One region of the Paenibacillus ihbetae genome, then DNA from elsewhere that is predicted to be linked to it. Evidence: riboswitches for the same ligand, from Rfam matches in the RefSeq annotation. Region 1 holds a riboswitch; each other region holds the start of a gene.
What was found. Region 1 has a riboswitch for cyclic di-AMP ahead of BBD41_RS12580 (hypothetical protein). Riboswitches for the same ligand answer to the same signal wherever they lie in the genome.

Region 1 (4,588 bases):
ATTGAAGCCGATGCTGCTCTCCGTCCCAAAATAGGACGGAAACAGCGTCATCAGCAGCACCACGATCGTTCCGGCCTCCACCACGAACATGACCGGATTTTTCAGCATCAAGACAGGATTCAGCTTCACAACGCTGTCCTTCAGCGCCTGAACGACCATCGCTTTGGTCATTAAACGTTGTTTGGGATTGTTCATTTGTCTTAATTCACCTCTTCTTGTTAACGGATCGTAAGATGCTCGGCAACCGGCCCAAGAACCAGTACAGGCAGAAAGGTCAGCGCGCCGATAATCAGCACGACGGCAATCAGAATGCCGGCGAACAACCCGTTATCAGTACGGAACGTTCCCGGCGTCTCCGGCACCCGCTGCTTCCGCAACAGAGATCCGCCGACCGCCAGCAATGCGATCATCGAAATATAACGGCCCAGCAGCATGACCAGCCCGGTTGTCACGTTCCAAAACGGCGTGTTATCTGCAAGACCTTCAAACCCCGACCCGTTGTTCGCTGCCGAAGACGTATATTCATACAACACCTGGGAGATGCCGTGGAACCCTGCGTTCGTAATGCCTGATTGACCCGCACCCGTCATCAGCGCGAGCGCCGTAGGTGCCAGAATGATGAACGGGTGCACCAGGATCACGACGGCAATCAGCTTCATTTCCTTCGCTTCAATCTTCCTGCCGAGAAATTCGGGTGTTCGCCCGACCATCAGCCCGGCCAGAAATACGGCGAGAATCGCGTACATAAGCATGTTCATCAAGCCGACACCCTTGCCGCCAAAAACGGAATTAAGCATCATTAGCGCCAGCGGCGTGATGCCCCCAAGCGGGGTCAGGGTGTCGTGCATGTTGTTGACCGATCCGGTGGTAGCCGCGGTTGTCACGGTCGTAAACAAGGAGGATTGCGGAATGCCAAAGCGGACCTCCTTGCCTTCCATACTGCCTTGCGACGCATCAATCCCGAGCCGGTTCAGCGCTGGATTTCCGCTTGATTCGGCCGCATAGTTCAGGGTTAGAAAACCGATGAACAGCGTCATCATGACAGAGAACACGATCCAGCCCTGCTTGCGGCTCTTGGCGAACAATCCGAAGGTGTAAGCCAGGGCAGCCCCGAAACTCCACATGCACAATATTTCGATCACGTTCGTCAACGGGGATGGATTCTCGAACGGATGCGCGGAATTGGCTCCCATATAGCCGCCGCCGTTCGTTCCCAAGTGCTTGATCGACTCAAGCGCGGCTACCGGGCCGACCGCGATCTGCTGCTCTGATCCCGAAAGCGTCGTTACGCTAATGGTCGGCTTTAACGTCTGCGGCACCTGCAATGCCACCAGCAGCATGGCAATAAGGAAGGCCGCCGGGATGAACACACGGGTCATGGCTTTCACGAAGTCTTCGAAGAAGTTCCCGACCGTAGCGCCTTTCATCGTCACGGCCCGGATAAAGGCAATGGCAACGCAAAGCCCGGTGGCAGCGGACGTGAACATCATCATGATGATCACGGCCATCTGGGAAAAGTAAGAGAGGCCCGACTCCCCGCTATAGTGCTGCAAATTCGTATTGGTCATGAAGCTTATAATTGTGTTGAGCGACAGCGTCGGCTCCATGTTCTCGATGCCGTTCGGATTCCACGGCAGCACGTGTTGAAAACGGAGGATGGCATACCCTGCTCCGACCAGGATGATATTGGTGAGCAGGAAGCTGATCGCATAGCCCTTCCAGCTCATCCCTTTGCGTTCCTTGAGTCCGATGAGGGCAAATATCGGGCGTTCTGCCCAAGAGAACCATTTGTCCGTGCCGCCGGGTTCATTGCGAAACACGAGATAGAGGTAGGTTCCAAGCGGCTTGACGAGCAGCAGCAGAACCAGGATGACGACGGCAATTTGTACGATGCCCATGATAAGCGGCTTCCCCCTTTATGTTGAGTCTTAAAATTTTTCGGGATGAATCAGCGCATAAACCAAATATAAAAATAACGCAGCGGTCAATATCAAAATCAGCGTCATGGCCGGTCACCCTCCGACTCTTGAATGATGCGGCCGCACCAGCTTATGAACAGCCGGAACAGCCCGTAGGTTGCACCTAGCAGAAGCAGCATGTATACATCCTGCATTGTTATCCCTCCTTGGCGGTTAGCCGTAAAAACAGCTCTTTCCGGTAACTAGTCTAAAAGTGCGGCGATCAGGAAATCGACGCGGTCATGGTTTGTGTGCAGCACGACGTCCGCGCCAAGCCCTCTGTAAATCAGCCTTGGATTGCCGGAATGAGTAACAACATAGATCGAAGCCGAGGTCCATGTCCGGCATATGCGCAAGTAGCGGCAGCAGAGGTTCAAGCTGTTCTCAAACAGAAACACCTTGCCGATCGGCCGCTCGGGAAGCACCCAGGTCTGCTCGTCTCGCGTGTCGATCAGGATGACATCCTTGCATCCGAGCCTGCTCGCCCTCTCCCCCTCTGCCCGGTTGTTTACCAGAACGGCGAACGGGATCTCACTTAGTAATAATTGGCGGATGAATGCTTCCCCAGCCTTGGTCGGCGCGGATATCAGAATCGTGTCTTGCTGTTTTTCCATACGTTCTCCTCCTTGTGTCCGTCGGAGAAGGCAACAAAAAAGAAGCCTGGGGAGGAGAAGAACTCTTCCCGCGGCTTCTTCCTAAAAGGCGCGGCGAAAAAACACCGCGGCTTCGTCAAGTCACGACAATCGTTGCCTCTCTCGATACGCTTACGAGGTTAGCTGACGGATTCGGGCGTGAGAGTCGCCCTACCCATAGACCGTTATCTTGCCTATGGGATTCACCCCGGAGAGACGCGCGAAATCGCGTCTCCCGATTGGTTCCCCCGCTCCTTTTTCATTCAAGGACTCAGCGAAAATGAATCTAGCGAGCTGCGTGTATTCGGTTAATGATTGACCCTGATATTATCGAAAACTGTCAAAACGGCTCAGCCGAGAATCAAGCGGTGAGAGGCGCTTGACGCTAGTACGAGCCGAAGGACCCCATGGCGGTCTTCGGTATACGCCCTTTCTCCGATGGATGGCCGCAGCTCCCACACTGGCCGGCTTCCACGGCGGTATCAGGCCGCCCTGCCCAGCTTCCGGAAAGCATCAGGTCAATTCATAGTTCGTATCATACGACCGGCGATTCGGGAAGTAAATGCAGACGAAAACCCGTGGAGAGCATTATGAAACTGGTTCAATCCGGAATGTTCCCATCATCCCCGATTATCTTCTCCATACGCGCCATTCCTCTCTATTTCACCATTTCTTAGCTAGAATGCGATATAAAGCGATGGAATGGCAATAATGAAAGCCTTACCTATATGTACACGCTTTCCTTCGTTGTTTTCGCCGTTTTTCAGAAAAATACAACGACAAACGGAATGCTAATCGACTTCCGACTTCAAGCCAAGAACGCGCCCCCATGGATCGGCGGCGCGTTCTTATACTTCAAGTTATGATTGTAATCGCATCGTTTCCCTACCGGCATCGTCGCCCGCTTTTTCGCTTCCCAAATCACTTGAACATATTCTTCAGCACCATCATCAGATTGGCCGGCTTCTCTGCAATACGGCGGGTAAAATACGGGTACCACATCGTGCCGTACGGCATGTAGCATCTTATTCGGTAACCGTCCTGCGCTAGCCGGGCCTGGTCTTTCATGCGCAGCCCGTACAGCATTTGAAACTCGAACGCATCCTTCTTGATCCGGTTCTGCTCTGCAAATACTTTGACCCAATCGATGATGTTGTTATCATGGGTCGCAACAGCGGTATAGGCCCCTTGATCCAGCTGAAGCTTGATTAAATTTTTATAATTGCCGATGATCTCCTGCTTCTTCTGATACGCAATCGTTCCCGGCTCCTTATAAGCCCCCTTAACCAGGCGGAGTTTCACCCCTTCCTTCGTCAGCATCCGGACGTCTTCCTCGGAACGGTACAGATAGGCCTGGATGACCGTTCCCACATGGGTCAACCCCTCCTTATGAAGCCGCAGCGTCATATCGATCGTGGCCTGAGTGTACGGCGAGTCCTCCATGTCCAGCCGAACGAAGTTGCCATGCTTTTGGGCCGCCCGGACCACCGCTCTAATGTTCTCGTATGCCGCCTGCGGATCGAGCGCCAAGCCCATCTGCGTCGGCTTCAGCGACACATTCGATTGAACTCCCCGGTTGGCGATGCCCTCCACAAGCCGAATATATTCCGCCCGGTAGGCCGAAGCCTCCGTCAGCGAAGTTATGCCCTCTCCCAGATGATCCAGCGTTACCAAGATCCCCTTCCCGTTCAGCCTTTCGATCTCATCGAGTGCCTCTTCCAGCGTATCTCCCGCAATGAATCTGCCCGCTAATTTTTTGCCGTAACGAAGCGACAGCCATTTCACCAGCCGGTTCCCCGACACCGTCAACACGACTTTCCGGTAAAGCTCAGTCCCGTCCATGCATGCCTCACCCTCTTCTCGGAGTAAAATGCGCTCTACCTTAACTCATATGCAAAAAAGGTCGCATCATGCGAAGTGGACATTCCTTCGGCTTGGTGAGAAATTGCCGTTACATAACAATGCGAGTTCACAGAGGGTGTTGAAGATTGCCGATAT
Region 2 (4,588 bases), 870 kb from region 1:
CGGCCGCAAATCCGGCCGTTCCAGAGCCTCGCTGTTCATGCTGTTGTAGCCCCCGTTTGATTTGGCCGCCCCGCCGCCCCGCTTGAGCCACTGCCCGGTCAGCGCCGGCAGGGCTGCGATGCTGCGCACCGTCATGCCGCCGTTATCATGATGCTGCAGACCGTTGCCGATGTGAATGTAAGACACGCCGGCACGGCCGTACAGCTCGGCCAGCTTCTCCACATCCTCGGCCGGAATGCCCGTTACCGAAGATACGTATTCCGGCGTATACGTCTTCACATGCTCCCGCAGCTCCTCATGACCGATCGTATAACGCTCCATGAACGCTTCATCCGCCAGCCCGTCGCGGAACAGGACGTGCATGATCCCGACGGCAAGCGCGGCATCCGTGCCGGGATGCAGCGGGATGAACCAGTCCGCCCATTGGCCGGTCTGATTTTTGTGAACATCGATGACGACGACCTTCGCGCCCCGCTTTCGCGCTTTTTCAGCCAGCACCACCTGGTGCATATTCGTGCTGACGATATTCCCGCCCCAGACGATGATGACATCGGCGTTCACCGTATCTTCGGGGACCGTTCCCCCGTTGAAGCCCATGACCGATTTCCAGCCTTCGTTTCCGGCCGAATTGCAGATGGACTGCTTCAGCTTGCTGGCGCCCAGCCTGTTGAAGAAACGGCGGTCCATGCCGTCTACGCTCAAGATGCCCATATTGCCGTAGAAGCTGTAGGGCAGGATGCTTTCAGGGCCATCCGATTCAATCAGCGCCTTGTACCGGTCCGTGATTTCCCGGATCGCCTCGTCCCAGCTGATCCGCTCAAATAATCCGGCCCCTTTAGGGCCTGTCCGGCGCAGCGGATACAGCACACGCTCCGGATGGTAGACCCGGTGAGCCATGTTGCGGACTTTATTGCAGATCGCGCCTTGCGTGATCGGATGGTCGGGGTTGCCCGTAACCTTTACGATTTTGCCGTTCTCTTTATGCAGCAGCAGGCTGCAAGTATCCGGACAATCCAACGGGCAAACCGCCGGAAATACGCCATATTCCTGATGAATCACTTTGTCCTCTCCCCCTTGTGCTTCAGCCTCAATCATATCCCCTTATCTTAAAAAAAATCAGCCCCATCGTAAAGTCATACATTTTTTTCTAAAGATGTGATTCAGCGCTCGACCTCCCGGGTATATTTCTATCGAGAGCAAGGATGAGAAACCCAGACCCTTTCTCCTCCTCGCCATATCATGGACCACTCCCAAAAAATTCGCCATGCTTGTATCTCCTCCCCCGAGATACGGCATGGCGAATTTACGTTACGGCCGGCTCAAGATGCGGCCGCGAATGCTCTCTTCGGCTTGCTTCTTCGATAGGAGCATCCTCTTTTATCTGCACGCCTACCTTCTTCCCCTCACCGCGTTTTCTGCTTTCCCTACCGCGCTTTCAGTTTCCAAATCTTCGCATACAGTGATTTATTGCGTAAATCCGCAAAATAATGATCCCGCGAAAGTCCGTATCCCATGTAATCGCTTACGTCCCATCCATTTGGCTCCCTTCTGCCGAAAATAGCGGCAAAAGGCCGTTTTACAATCGAATCCCGCAGGCGTAATATACTATTCAGATTTCAAATCCAATATGAATCTCACAGTTGATTCGCCGAATTTCCAGGAAGGAAAACGGGGGAACCGAAGCGTATGCCTGCCGAAGCGGCAGCCATACTATGGGGTGAATCCTGAATAGCCGCGGCATGTCCCGAGCGGCATCAGGTAGGGCGACTCTCGCGCCCGAATCCGACAGCTAACCTCGTAGGCGTTAATGGGAGGGTTGTGAACTTGTGCAAAAAAACACAGGCTCTAACCTGTGTTTTTTCTATGCCAAAAATCGAAAATTCGAAACGGAGATGCATCCCATGACCGGCTCTTGACCATTCACCCAAGCTCATAATTTTACGCTTTTCTGGGGGATAAACGACCCAAAAACCAAATCGAATCGGTGGTGAACACGATGTTATCTTCCATCAAGCGCTTCCTCATCGGAAGACCGCTCAAGTCCAATGAATTAGGCGATCAGAAGCTGAATAAAACGAAGGCCCTGGCGATTTTGTCGTCTGATGCCTTGTCATCCGTCGCCTACGGCCCCGAGCAAATTCTGCTGGTGCTGATGACCGTCGGCGCCGCGGCCTATTGGTATTCTATCCCGATCGCCATCGGCGTGCTCGTCCTATTGCTGGCATTGATCCTATCCTATAGACAGATCATATTCTCCTATCCGCAGGGCGGCGGAGCCTATGTCGTGTCGAAACGAAATCTGGGCATGTATCCCGGCCTCGTTGCCGGAGGCTCCTTGCTCGTCGACTATATCCTAACGGTGGCGGTCAGCGTATCGGCCGGTACGGATGCGATTACGTCGGCTTTTCCCGAGCTGCGTCCCTATAATGTCGGGATCGCCGTACTGTTCGTCCTGTTTCTTACCGTGCTGAACTTGCGGGGCGTGACGGAATCCGCCTCGATCCTGGCCTATCCGGTCTACCTGTTCGTGCTGGCCTTGTTTATTCTGATTGGCGTCGGTCTCTACGATATCGCAACCGGCCACGCTTCGCCGGAGCTGCACACCAAGATCGGCACGCCCGTCGCCGGACTGAGCCTGTTTCTGCTCCTGCGGGCGTTCGCTTCAGGCAGCTCCGCGCTCACCGGGGTTGAAGCCATATCCAACGCCATTCCGAACTTCAAGGAGCCTGCGCCGAACAACGCCGCCAAAACCCTGGCCGCGATGGGCTCCCTGCTCGCCCTGTTATTTTCGGGAATCGTCTTCCTGGCCTATTATTACGGGGTCAGTCCCAGCGAAGAGGTGACGGTTGTCTCCCAAATCGCCGAGCATACCTTCGGCCGGAACGCGCTGTATTATTTCATCCAGGGGACCACGGCGTTAATTCTGATCCTGGCGGCCAACACGGGGTATTCGGCATTTCCTCTGCTGGCCGTCAACCTGGCGAAGGATAAGTTCATCCCGCGGATGTTCACGGTCCGGGGGGACCGCTTGGGGTATTCCAACGGCATCATTATCCTCGGTCTTCTGTCCATCGTGCTGATCCTGGCCTTCGAGGGCAAGACCGAGCATCTGATCCCGTTGTACGCCGTCGGCGTATTCATTCCGTTTACCTTGTCGCAGACGGGGATGATGGTGAAGTGGCTTCGCGAGAAGCCTCCAGGCTGGCTCCCCAAGCTGGTCATTAACACGACGGGAGCCGTTATCAGCTTTGCGGTAACGTTGATCTTTTTCCTCACGAAATTCGCCCAGGTGTGGTCGGTGCTCCTGTTTCTGCCGCTCATCATCTGGATCTTCACCCGGATTCGGAATCACTATGAAGCGGTCGCCGATCAGCTCCGGATTACGACCTGCGAGCCGGCAAAGCCGATCGAGGGCAACATTATTATCGTACCGGTAGCCGGCATTACGCATGTGGTGGAGAACTCGCTCAATTATGCCAAATCGCTGTCCGCCGACCAGATTATCGCCGTTTACGTGAACTTCGAACGAGAAGACCAGATTGCCTTCGAGGAAAAATGGAAGAAGTGGCAGCCGGACGTCCGGCTGGTGACGCTGCATTCGCCATATCGCAGCATCATCTCGCCGCTGACCAAATTCATCGACATGGTACAGCGCAAGGCCAGCGAGTCGGACTACCAGGTGACGGTCGTCATTCCACAGTTCATTCCGAAGAAGGGGTGGCACAACTTCCTGCACAACCAGTCCAGCCTGCTCATTCGCGCTCATCTGCTGTACCGGCGGGATGTTATTCTTACGACGGTTCCTTATCATCTGAAGAAATAGCTGCAGCCCGGCCCCCCATGGGGGGGACGGGCTTTTTTCTGCCTCTGCGCCCGGTTTTGCATCCCGCATCCGATCACAGGCGGCTGATGCTGTTTCTTCTGAGTTAAAGCGAAAGGGAGCGGGTATTTAACCGGAGGGAGGCGTACTCGCATGGCCCGCCGGCCCCTTCACTGTTGGCGTTTTTTCGGGACAGGCAGCCTAAGGCTTTCAAAGCATCTTATTTTTATTTATAATGTCGGAATGGATGGGTCATGCATCGGGGAAATCTATCTAAATAAACATCTAGGAGACTCCATTTATGAGCTTGAAACACAATCTGCTTCGCAAGAAGCCGATTCCGTCTTTGACAGGCGGAGAAGTGCGTTCCGCATTGAAAAAACAGCTTGGCGTCATGGACTTGATCGTCCTTGGCGTCGGTTCTATCGTGGGGACGGGAATTTTCGTATTAACCGGCGTGACGGCCGCCACCCATGCCGGTCCGGGACTGATCCTGTCATTCCTGCTGGCAGGTCTCGTATGCGCCTTCTGCGCACTGTGCTATGCCGAATTCGCATCTACCGTGCCGGTGGCCGGCAGCGCTTATACGTACAGCTACTCCGCGTTCGGGGAAGGACTCGCTTGGCTGATGGGCTGGGATTTGCTTCTGGAATACGGCTTCGCAAGCGCCCTCGTATCCAGCAGCTGGTCGGGGTATGTGCAGAGCATTCTGTCCGGTTTCAATATCCATCTTCCTGTCGCCATTACTAGTGCTTTCAACCCGGCGAA
Region 3 (4,588 bases), 1.5 Mb from region 1:
CTCGTCATTCCAGCCGTCCATCCGCTGGCGGAGCTGGAGGATGTCGAGGTCGAGCACCTGCAGGGACTACCGATGATTATTTTCTCGACCGGCACCTGGTACCGTAAGCTGACCGACGACCTGTTTCACCGGTGGGGCATCATGCCTGATATTCGGATGGAGATCGATTCCTTCGAAGCGATCGTCCGCTTGATCCCGACCTGCAAAGCAGCGGCCCTGCTTCCGAAATCATACCTCCGTCCGCAGCTGCTCTCCGACAACGGGCTTGTGGACATTCACATCCCCGCGCTCATGGAGACGCGGCGGACGACATCCCTGATTTACGGGGATGCTTCAGAGCTCAGCAGCGCCGCCCGTCGCTGGATTAACGAGACCGAGGTGCTCTTCCGGAGCCTTGCGGAAGAGAAGCAGCGAAAAAACCTGACGACCTAGAAATTCGTCAGGTTTTTTTGTATTATTTCTGCTGCAGATTCACGACTTCGGTCTCAAACCGTTCCACATTGTCGTTGGAGCCGATGACGACCATAACATCGCCGGCATTAACCACGTCCATCGCCGTCGGCGCAACGATAATGCCGGATCGCTTGTTGAGGGCAACCACCGTGACACCGTAACGGACGCGCGTGTTCAGTTCGCTTAACGTCTTGCCGTCCATACAATCGGTTACCGTCATTTCCACAATCAAATAATCCTTAGATAATTCGATATAGTCGAGCAGATTCGGCGTAACCAGCTGGTGAGCCACACGGATCCCCATATCCCGCTCCGGGAAGATGACCCGGTCCACGCCCAGCTTCTGCAGCGCCCGGCCGTGCAGCACGGAAATCGCTTTGGCCACGACGGTCGATACACCGAGTTCCTTGAGCAGAATGGCGGACAGAATGCTCATCTGGATATCGTCTCCGATCGCGACGATCCCGCAGTCGAAATTGCGGATGCCGAGCGATTTCAGCATCTCCTCATCCGTAGCATCCGCGACCACCGTATGGGTCAAATGCTCGCTCATATCCTCGACGACCTCTTCGTTCCGGTCAATGCCGAGAACTTCATAGCCTAGTTCCATCAGTTCCAGTGCCAGACTCGAGCCGAACCGCCCCAAACCGATCACTGCAAATTGCTTTGGTTTCATGTCTCTCCTATACTCCTTATCCAATAATCATTTTGCCTTCCGGATAACGATACAATTCTTTACCCTTTTTCGGCCCCAGTGCATAAGCCAGCGTCAACGGACCGAGACGTCCGGCAAACATCGTCAAGCTGATCAGTATTTTGCCGAGCACCGTCAGATCTGGCGTCAAGCCCATCGATAAGCCGACGGTGCCGAAGGCCGAGGTCGTTTCGAATAAAATCTCCAGGAAATCCGCATCCTCCGTCGTGGACAGAATCATGGACACCGTCAATACGAGCAGCAGCGCCAGAAGCGCAATCGTCAGCGCCTTAAGCACGCGCTCCTGGGCCAGGCGATACCGGAACATAACGATATCGTCTCTCCCTCTCATCATCGCGAACACGGCCCCTACCATAACCATAAAGGTTGTCGTCTTGATCCCGCCCCCCGTCGAGCCAGGCGACGCTCCGATAAACATAAGTATAATAATGAAAAATTGCGTGGCTTGCCTGAGGCCGCCGATATCTATCGAATTTACGCCCGCTGTTCGCGGACTGACCGACTGGAAGAACGAGGCAAGCACTCTGCCTCCCCCATCCAAGGAGCCCAGCGTTAGCGGATTGGTAAACTCAAAAATGAATATGATGATCGCCCCGATAAATATCAAAGATCCCGACATCGAGAGAACGACTTTGGAGTGAAGCGAAAGCTTCCTTTTTTGACGGAAATCGATCAAATCGGATAATACAACGAACCCGATACCGCCGGATATGATCAATAGCATGGATACGATGTTCACCAGCGGATCATCGACATAACCGGTGAGACTATGAAAATCGCCGAACAGATCGAAGCCCGCATTGTTAAACAGCGAAACGGAATGGAACAGGCCGAAATAAATGGCTTTTCCAATAGGCATATCCCATGCCCAGCGGAGAGTAAATAGTAAGGCTCCGCATGCCTCGAAGGTCAGGGAATAGATAAACACCCGCCGGATTAAACGAACGATCCCTTCGATCGAGGACTGATTCATCGCTTCCTGCAGAACAAGCCGGTCCTTGAGGGATATCTTGCGCTTAAACACCAGGGCGAACAGGGTTGCCATCGTCATAAACCCGAGCCCGCTGAGCTGAATGAGCAGGAGGATCACCGTATGTCCGAAGGCACTGAAGCTTGTGCCTGTATCCACGACGACAAGCCCGGTCAGACAGACGGCTGAAGCTGCCGTAAACATGGCGTCAATCCAGGCGATCGGTTCGCCGGTCCTGCTGGATACGGGCAGCATGAGCAGAAGGGTTCCGACCAGGATCGCCGCCGCAAAACCGAGCGCAAGGATCTGCGGAGGTGACAGCTTAAGCCAATTCAATTTTGAGTTCAATGTTTCACCTTCTCCAAAAAAATCAACGAAAAAAGACACTGGAAAACAGTGCCCTTAACGGTCTGGTTCCTGTGCAGCAGCCTACGAGGTTAGCTGACGGATTCGGGCATTATCACAGGCCGCCCTATCCATGATCCGAAAGAGATCATGAAATTCACCCCAATTACATGGTTCCCCCGTTCTCAGTACGAAATTCGGCTGGTCTATTCAGTTCCTTGAAAGCATGATGTGATTATAACGCAATCCGGGAGGGAACCCAACGCCGTTTTTTTACCAAAAAGACTTTAAATAAGGGCGATTTGGGCATATTCAAGAGTACAAGGATATCATTCTCTAACGTTTTCGAAACCTTTCATTCATTTTCAGCGTTTTATTTCATTATTGGGCTTTGGGATAAGCAGGGCTTGTTCTTCATATGTATGTTATATTGACTCTATGATCCGCATGTTGCGGGGCCGGTTATTCATATCGGAAAGCACTAAAATCAAGAGGAGGAATTTCATGAACCGTGCCGCAGAGCCCTTGAAGCTGACGCCTAACCTGAAGAAGCTTATCGCCCCGGCCATTATCGGCCTGATCCTGTTTCTTGTTTTTCAGGTACTCCCATCCACTTCCTTCGAGTCAACCGATACGCCCTATCCGAAAATCATCTCCAAAGAGGAGGCTGCACAAGCCGCGTCACGGTTCGCGAGCGAGCATTTAGGATTTCCTGCTGCCGAAGGGGAAGACACGCTTGTTACATACCAGTCCAACTCCGAGCTGTACGGATATTTGGCGAAAGAGAAGAAGCTCCGGGATTATAATAAGAGCTACGGAGCCAAATACCCTTACGATGTATACCGTGTCCGCTTCACCTTGCCGGGCGGCGATGCGCTGAACGTGGATGTACATATGCAAAATGCCGGCATCGCCGGATTTTCCTATGATTCCGCCCGCTCCGTTTACGACCGGATCGAGCTGAATCAAGGGGAGGTCCGCAAGCAAATGCTGCTCCTGGTGGAGGAGGGCATGACGCTGGCCGAGAAGCAGGCTCTCGCCGAGCCGTGGCTCAAGTGGGCCGGATATGATGCGACGCAGCTCCAGCTCTCCACCCGGGAAGGCGAACCCACGCTGAAGTATACCGTCACGGAAGCGGCGATCGGGGATTCGAGGCTGCAGCTGGCGTTTACCTTTGAGCATGGAAAGCTGCGTTCCTTCGAGCCGGCATTCTCGGTTCCGGCAGCGCACACCGCCTATGTCAACAAGCAGACGCAGGACGCAACGCTGCTGACGCTCGTCGGTTACGGTTTGTTTACGCTTGTGCTCGGTATCCTGGCCATCGTCTACAGCGTCAAGACCCGGGCCTACACCTCGTTTAAGCGCGGTATCCTGCTGTCCGTCCTGTTGTTTGTCATCCAGATGCTGAATACGTACAACCTGGTTCCGGTCTTTAAGGCACAAGGAATGTCCGAGACCGGGATCATCGGGATTATGATCTTCTACGCCATTTATTCCCTCATCTTCTCCGCTCTGCTCTATTTCTCGCTTGTCGGCGGAAGCGGCCTATGGCGGAAGGAAGACGGGCTTAATCCGTGGCCGCGGGCCAAGGAGCCCGGATACGGGCGCTATGTCCTGGACAGCATGAAGGTGGGCTATATGTGGGCACTCATTCTGCTCGGCATCCAGTCCTTGATCTTCATCGCGCTCGGCCTGACCTTGAACACCTGGTCCACGACCGATGCCTCGCAGTCCCCTTACAACATGCTCTATCCATGGCTGTTTCCGCTGATGGCTTGGCTCGCAGGCATATCGGAGGAAGCGGTATACCGGCTGTTCGGCATTAGAATGGTGAAGAAGATCGTGCGCAGCACCTTTGTCGCGAGTTTGATCACCTCGATCATCTGGGCGCTCGGCCATACGCTGTATCCGATTTACCCGGTGGTGTCCCGCCCGATTGAGCTGGTCATTATCGGCCTGCTGTTCAGCTATATCTTCCTGAAATACGGATATATTGCGGCCATGTTCTCGCATGTCATCTTCAACAGCATTCTTATGGGATTCAGCCTGGTCATGCTTCAAGGCGCCCCTAACGTGCTGATCGGCCTGTTCTATATGGTGCTGCC
Region 4 (4,588 bases), 380 kb from region 1:
CCGTCAGCGCCCCGATGCCGGGTCCAATCTCAAGCGCCCCTTTCTCTTGATCAAGCCCTGCGGCCTCCACAATCTTGCCCAAAATATTCTGGTCGATCAGAAAATTCTGCCCCAGGCTCTTCTTAAAGGAGAAGCCATGGCGGGCAATGATCTCCTTCGTACGTCTAGGTGTCGATATATCTTCCATCCGGTTCATCTCAGCTTTGGCCTCCCTCTTCCAGCTGCGCTAACGCCGCCAGAAACTCTTCACGCGATATTTGAAACATCGCCAAACGTTTATGGAACTGCTTGGAGTTGCAATACCCGATACCCAGTACATTCCCCATGAACATTCTCCGGGCTGCAGCGTCCGGATGAGCCGTCAGCCCCGCATCGATCAGATCCTCCAGGCTGATCTGGCTCTCCGCCCCCTCAAACGAGGTGTGGACGCGGTCCAGGGCATGCCGTATGGCCTCCGGCGATGCATTCTCGACTCCGATATCGCCCTTGCGCGTCGCATCCGCCTCCGGAATGAAGGCGTGCTTGCAGCCGGGGACATGACGGTCGATGATTTTGCGTATCCGCTCCCCTGCATGATCGGGGTCTGTCAGGATGATTACCCCCCTGCGCTCCTTTGCGAGGGCAATACGGCGCAGCGTATGCTTATTAATAGCAGAGCCGCCGGTCTCGATCGTGTCGGCATCCACCGCACGCTTGATCGCTACCGTATCGTCCCTGCCTTCAACCACAATCACTTCACGGATCATAACGTTCTCTCTTCCTTCCCAAAAGGACACATACATACATACATACATACAGCCAGTCCAACCGTTCTCAATGAACCGGCCCAGCCTTATCCATGCGGCGGTAGGCTCAAAATGACCGAAACGCCGCAAAACAAAAGAAGAGGAGTTTCTCCTCTTCTTCATTATGATCTATTATAAGCTAAATTCGTTAGCATTAGAATGGCAATGTCATTAGAAAATGGGATTCATTAGTTCACATCAGGCTTTACGGGACCGATCACATAAACGGTGCGGCCCGATTTCCGGCCAAAGTTCATGGCCGCTTTCAGCGAATCGTAATACACATCAATTTTATGTCCCTTAATCGCTCCGCCGGTATCCTCTGCGCGGCGGAAGCCGATGCCTTCGATATACACCCACCAGCCAATCGGAATGACGCTCGGATCAACCGCGATCGTACGACCCTCGGTTACCCGTGTTCCGGAAGCCGTACGGGTTCCGATTCCCTCCTGCTCGGCGGAATATGCAGTCATCGAAACATTGTTCAGCACTTTCTGGTATTTGAAATCAACACCCGCTCTGGAGATGACATTATTCTCCGTCGCTTTGGCGGTGGACACCTTTCTTGTGCCCGTAAGCTTCGCCGGGGCAGATTTCACATTCGGAGTCGCTGCCGCCTGAAGCACAACAGGTTTCTCAACCTTCTTCGTACCTACGGCGATAATTTTGTCCTTCGTCTTACGCTCAACCTCTTGCGAGACCTTTGTCTTGGATACCAGCTTGCCGTTATGGTACACCTTCTCGTAGTGATGTACGAGAACGCCCGGCTCACCACGCTGAATGACACGGTTATCGCCGCGCTCCAGCGACGGATCCGCGGTCTTGATGACGCGGAACTCGCGGTTCTCCTTCTCCGCTACGGTCTGCTTCGTAACCCGAACGACTTGAATGTTCATATCGCTGGTAAGCTTCGTGTCCTGTGACGGCTTTACTATATCTTCACCCTTGATCGTAATGCCAGCTTCTTTGAGTACACTATCGACCGTGTCCTGGGTCGTGAAAATGGTTTTGGTGGTGCCCCCTACTGTTACTTTAACTGGGATTGCACGGTCAATGATAATCCGGTCCCCATCCTGGATCGTCCCGTTTAAAGGCATCGAGACCTGATCCTGCGGATTCAGTGTGATCGCTTGCTCATCCAGCAATTCCTGAAGCAACGATCCTCTGGTTTCTACCGTGGTTACGCGGCCATCGACCACAATTTGAACTTGCTTGCCCGATTGATCATGGATAACCAGCGATACGAGTAGTGATACCGTAACAGCCCCCATGGCGCCGAGCATCATCAATTGACGCAAATTCTCATGCTTCCATCGCAATGCGTAAGACATGCTGGATGATTGTGATTCATGGGTTTCTTCAGGTTGAAAAATGCCCACTATTCCATCCTCCTTCATAGTCCCGCCGTCTTAGGTAACGCATGAATGCATTTGACGTGACTATAGCAGTTATTCTCGCAAGGCGTGCTGCTATCTATCTAACGCCCTGCGTCAATCCCCGTCTTCCCGTTCACCACTAGGAATCACCTCCTGTTTACCAACAGTATGACGAAACCTACTCCAATATTCAAAAATAAAAGAAGCCAGCGTGAAAGAGTACTAGAGGCTCTAACGTGGCTTCCTGATGATTGAAATCATGGAAATGGTATGCACGAGAATTCCCCTCTTACTTCGCTTACGGAGTTAGCTGTCGGGTTCGGACGTAAGAGAGACGCCCTAGCTCCGGTCGCCCGCTCATGGCGAGGACCTTCACATTCACCCCAAAGACCCGATAAAGAAATCATATACGGCTCATGCACGACAGTTTACGATGCACGGCAGTATCGGTTCCCCCGTTCCCCAGACTTCGGAGATTAAGCGAGACGGTTCATGAAATATGATCGCTGAAGTTTACAGCTTTGCAAACTTGCAGCTTCTTATCACTGAAAAGATGATATCCTGTTTCCATGCAGGTTGTAAAGGAACAATCAAGCACATTTTTTGATGTAAAAGGTTAAAAAATTGTAAAACAATCGTCTTTTCAGGTTAAAAAACTTTAATTAATCGCAATTCCTCACTTTTTCATCGCTTTTGCTCTCGTTTTCACGAAATACCAAATCGTTCCAGCGCGTTTCTCGTGGTAATTTGGACCAGTTCATCGAAGGACATGCCCCGAATTTCGGCTGCCGTCTCGGCCACCAATTTCACATAAGCGGACTCGTTTCGCTTCCCTCGGAAGGGGTGCGGAGTCAGGTAAGGCGAGTCCGTTTCAATGAGAAGGCGATCTAGCGGAACCTTGGCCAGAACCTCCTTCGGCTGCTTGGCATTTTTGAACGTGATCGGTCCGCCGAACGAAATATGAAAGCCCATATCCAGGCACAGCTTAGCCGTTTCCCAGCTGCCCGAGAACGAATGCATCACGCCGCCAACCTCATGAGCCTTCTCTTCCTTCAAAATCTTCACGATATCCTCATGCGCATCGCGATTATGAATCACAATCGGCATTCGGAGCTCCCGGGCCAGACCGATTTGGCTGCGCAGCACCCGGTGCTGCACCTCCTTCGGGGATGTATCCCAGTGATAATCGAGGCCGATCTCCCCGATCGCAACAACTTTCTCATGGCTGCAGAGCGAAGCGATCCATTCCAGGTCGCCCTCCTCCATCGTGATCGCATCCACGGGATGCCAGCCTACCGCCGCATATATAAAATCATACGTCTCCGCCAGCTTCATCGTGGTCGGAATCGTTTCGCGATTAAAACCGATATTGATCATCCGGCTGACGCCGGCTTCAAGCGCCCGGGCAATCGTCTCCTCCCGGTCCTCGTCGAATTGGGGAGCATCCAGATGGGTATGCGTGTCGAACAGCATGTTCTCTCCCTCTCCTTTCTTGTCGATCCTTGATCGTATCTTTCCTGCACAAAACCTTTAGCATTCCGTTCGATGGTTGTCCAATATCATTGCTCTGATGGCGGCAACCTTAAGACGGATTTATCTTTATCCTGATCCAAGTACCCTAAAATAAGGGGACTCATCCCTGACGGCGGAATAAATCAGCAATTTCGGCCGGCATCCGGTCAAGCAGCGGCTCCACTCTCTCCTCCGGGTAATACAGATAATTCCGGCCCTTATGGATCCCGCTAATGGAGCGCACGATATCGGACACCTCGGAGATTTCCCGAAGCTGGTCATGCCGGTCCAACAGCAGAATTTGCTTCTCGTTCAGCGGCATGCCCGAATGAAACTTATCATAAGGAAGATCGGTCGGAAAATCAATCTCCAGATCATATGCGGGATCAAGACCCGCATCCCGAAATGCCTGGCGGACGGCGTCGATTGTCTCCGGATTGCCGGTGTCGATTTCTATATATTTATAGAGCTTCCGATGGATAAATCGGCCGCATATTTCGCTAAGGAGCGGATCGCTCTCGGACGTCCATTGCAGGAATGCCGTCTGAATGAGCGCCTCATCCAGACGCAGATACTCCTGTACGGTCAAGCTGCCTTCGAACAGAGCCGGCAGCGGTTCGATCATGAACCGGAACGCATAGCCTGCTTCATAGAGCTCCTTCGCCCGGCGGAAAATCTGGCGCAATATGATTTCCGAGCTTCTTGTTACCGGGTGGAAGTACACCTGCCAGTACATTTGGTATCTGGACATGAGATAATCCTCCACCGCGTGCATCCCCGATTCCTTCACAACGATCCGGTCCCGGTGCGGGCGCAGCATCCGCAGAATCCGGTCGATGTCGATCGTCCCGTAATTGACGCCGGTGTAATAGGCATCGCGCAGCAAATAATCCATCCGGTCCGCATCCAGCGGGC

Region 2: another riboswitch for cyclic di-AMP. It lies ahead of BBD41_RS16280 (APC family permease); the one in region 1 lies ahead of BBD41_RS12580 (hypothetical protein).
Region 3: another riboswitch for cyclic di-AMP. It lies ahead of BBD41_RS19120 (TrkH family potassium uptake protein); the one in region 1 lies ahead of BBD41_RS12580 (hypothetical protein).
Region 4: another riboswitch for cyclic di-AMP. It lies ahead of BBD41_RS14225 (resuscitation-promoting factor); the one in region 1 lies ahead of BBD41_RS12580 (hypothetical protein).

What each region holds. Positions count from the first base shown of each region.
Region 1 covers NZ_CP016809.1:2,805,096-2,809,683, forward strand. Annotated here, with positions in the region: gene kdpB (potassium-transporting ATPase subunit KdpB) at 1-195, opposite strand, end outside; gene kdpA (potassium-transporting ATPase subunit KdpA) at 219-1,898, opposite strand; gene kdpF (K(+)-transporting ATPase subunit F) at 1,929-2,006, opposite strand; gene BBD41_RS12580 (hypothetical protein) at 2,162-2,572, opposite strand; cyclic di-AMP (ydaO/yuaA leader) riboswitch at 2,704-2,877, opposite strand; gene BBD41_RS12585 (proline dehydrogenase family protein) at 3,512-4,432, opposite strand.
Region 2 covers NZ_CP016809.1:3,671,780-3,676,367, reverse strand. Annotated here, with positions in the region: gene BBD41_RS16285 (molybdopterin-containing oxidoreductase family protein) at 1-1,095, opposite strand, end outside; cyclic di-AMP (ydaO/yuaA leader) riboswitch at 1,637-1,819, shown strand; gene BBD41_RS16280 (APC family permease) at 1,997-3,823, shown strand; gene BBD41_RS16275 (amino acid permease) at 4,122-4,588, shown strand, end outside.
Region 3 covers NZ_CP016809.1:4,283,660-4,288,247, reverse strand. Annotated here, with positions in the region: gene BBD41_RS19130 (LysR family transcriptional regulator) at 1-432, shown strand, start outside; gene BBD41_RS19125 (potassium channel family protein) at 455-1,129, opposite strand; gene BBD41_RS19120 (TrkH family potassium uptake protein) at 1,146-2,486, opposite strand; cyclic di-AMP (ydaO/yuaA leader) riboswitch at 2,550-2,696, opposite strand; gene BBD41_RS19115 (CPBP family intramembrane glutamic endopeptidase) at 2,988-4,588, shown strand, end outside.
Region 4 covers NZ_CP016809.1:3,182,134-3,186,721, forward strand. Annotated here, with positions in the region: gene rsmA (16S rRNA (adenine(1518)-N(6)/adenine(1519)-N(6))-dimethyltransferase RsmA) at 1-196, opposite strand, end outside; gene rnmV (ribonuclease M5) at 198-746, opposite strand; gene BBD41_RS14225 (resuscitation-promoting factor) at 974-2,164, opposite strand; cyclic di-AMP (ydaO/yuaA leader) riboswitch at 2,441-2,654, opposite strand; gene BBD41_RS14230 (TatD family hydrolase) at 2,867-3,634, opposite strand; gene BBD41_RS14235 (HD domain-containing protein) at 3,795-4,588, opposite strand, start outside.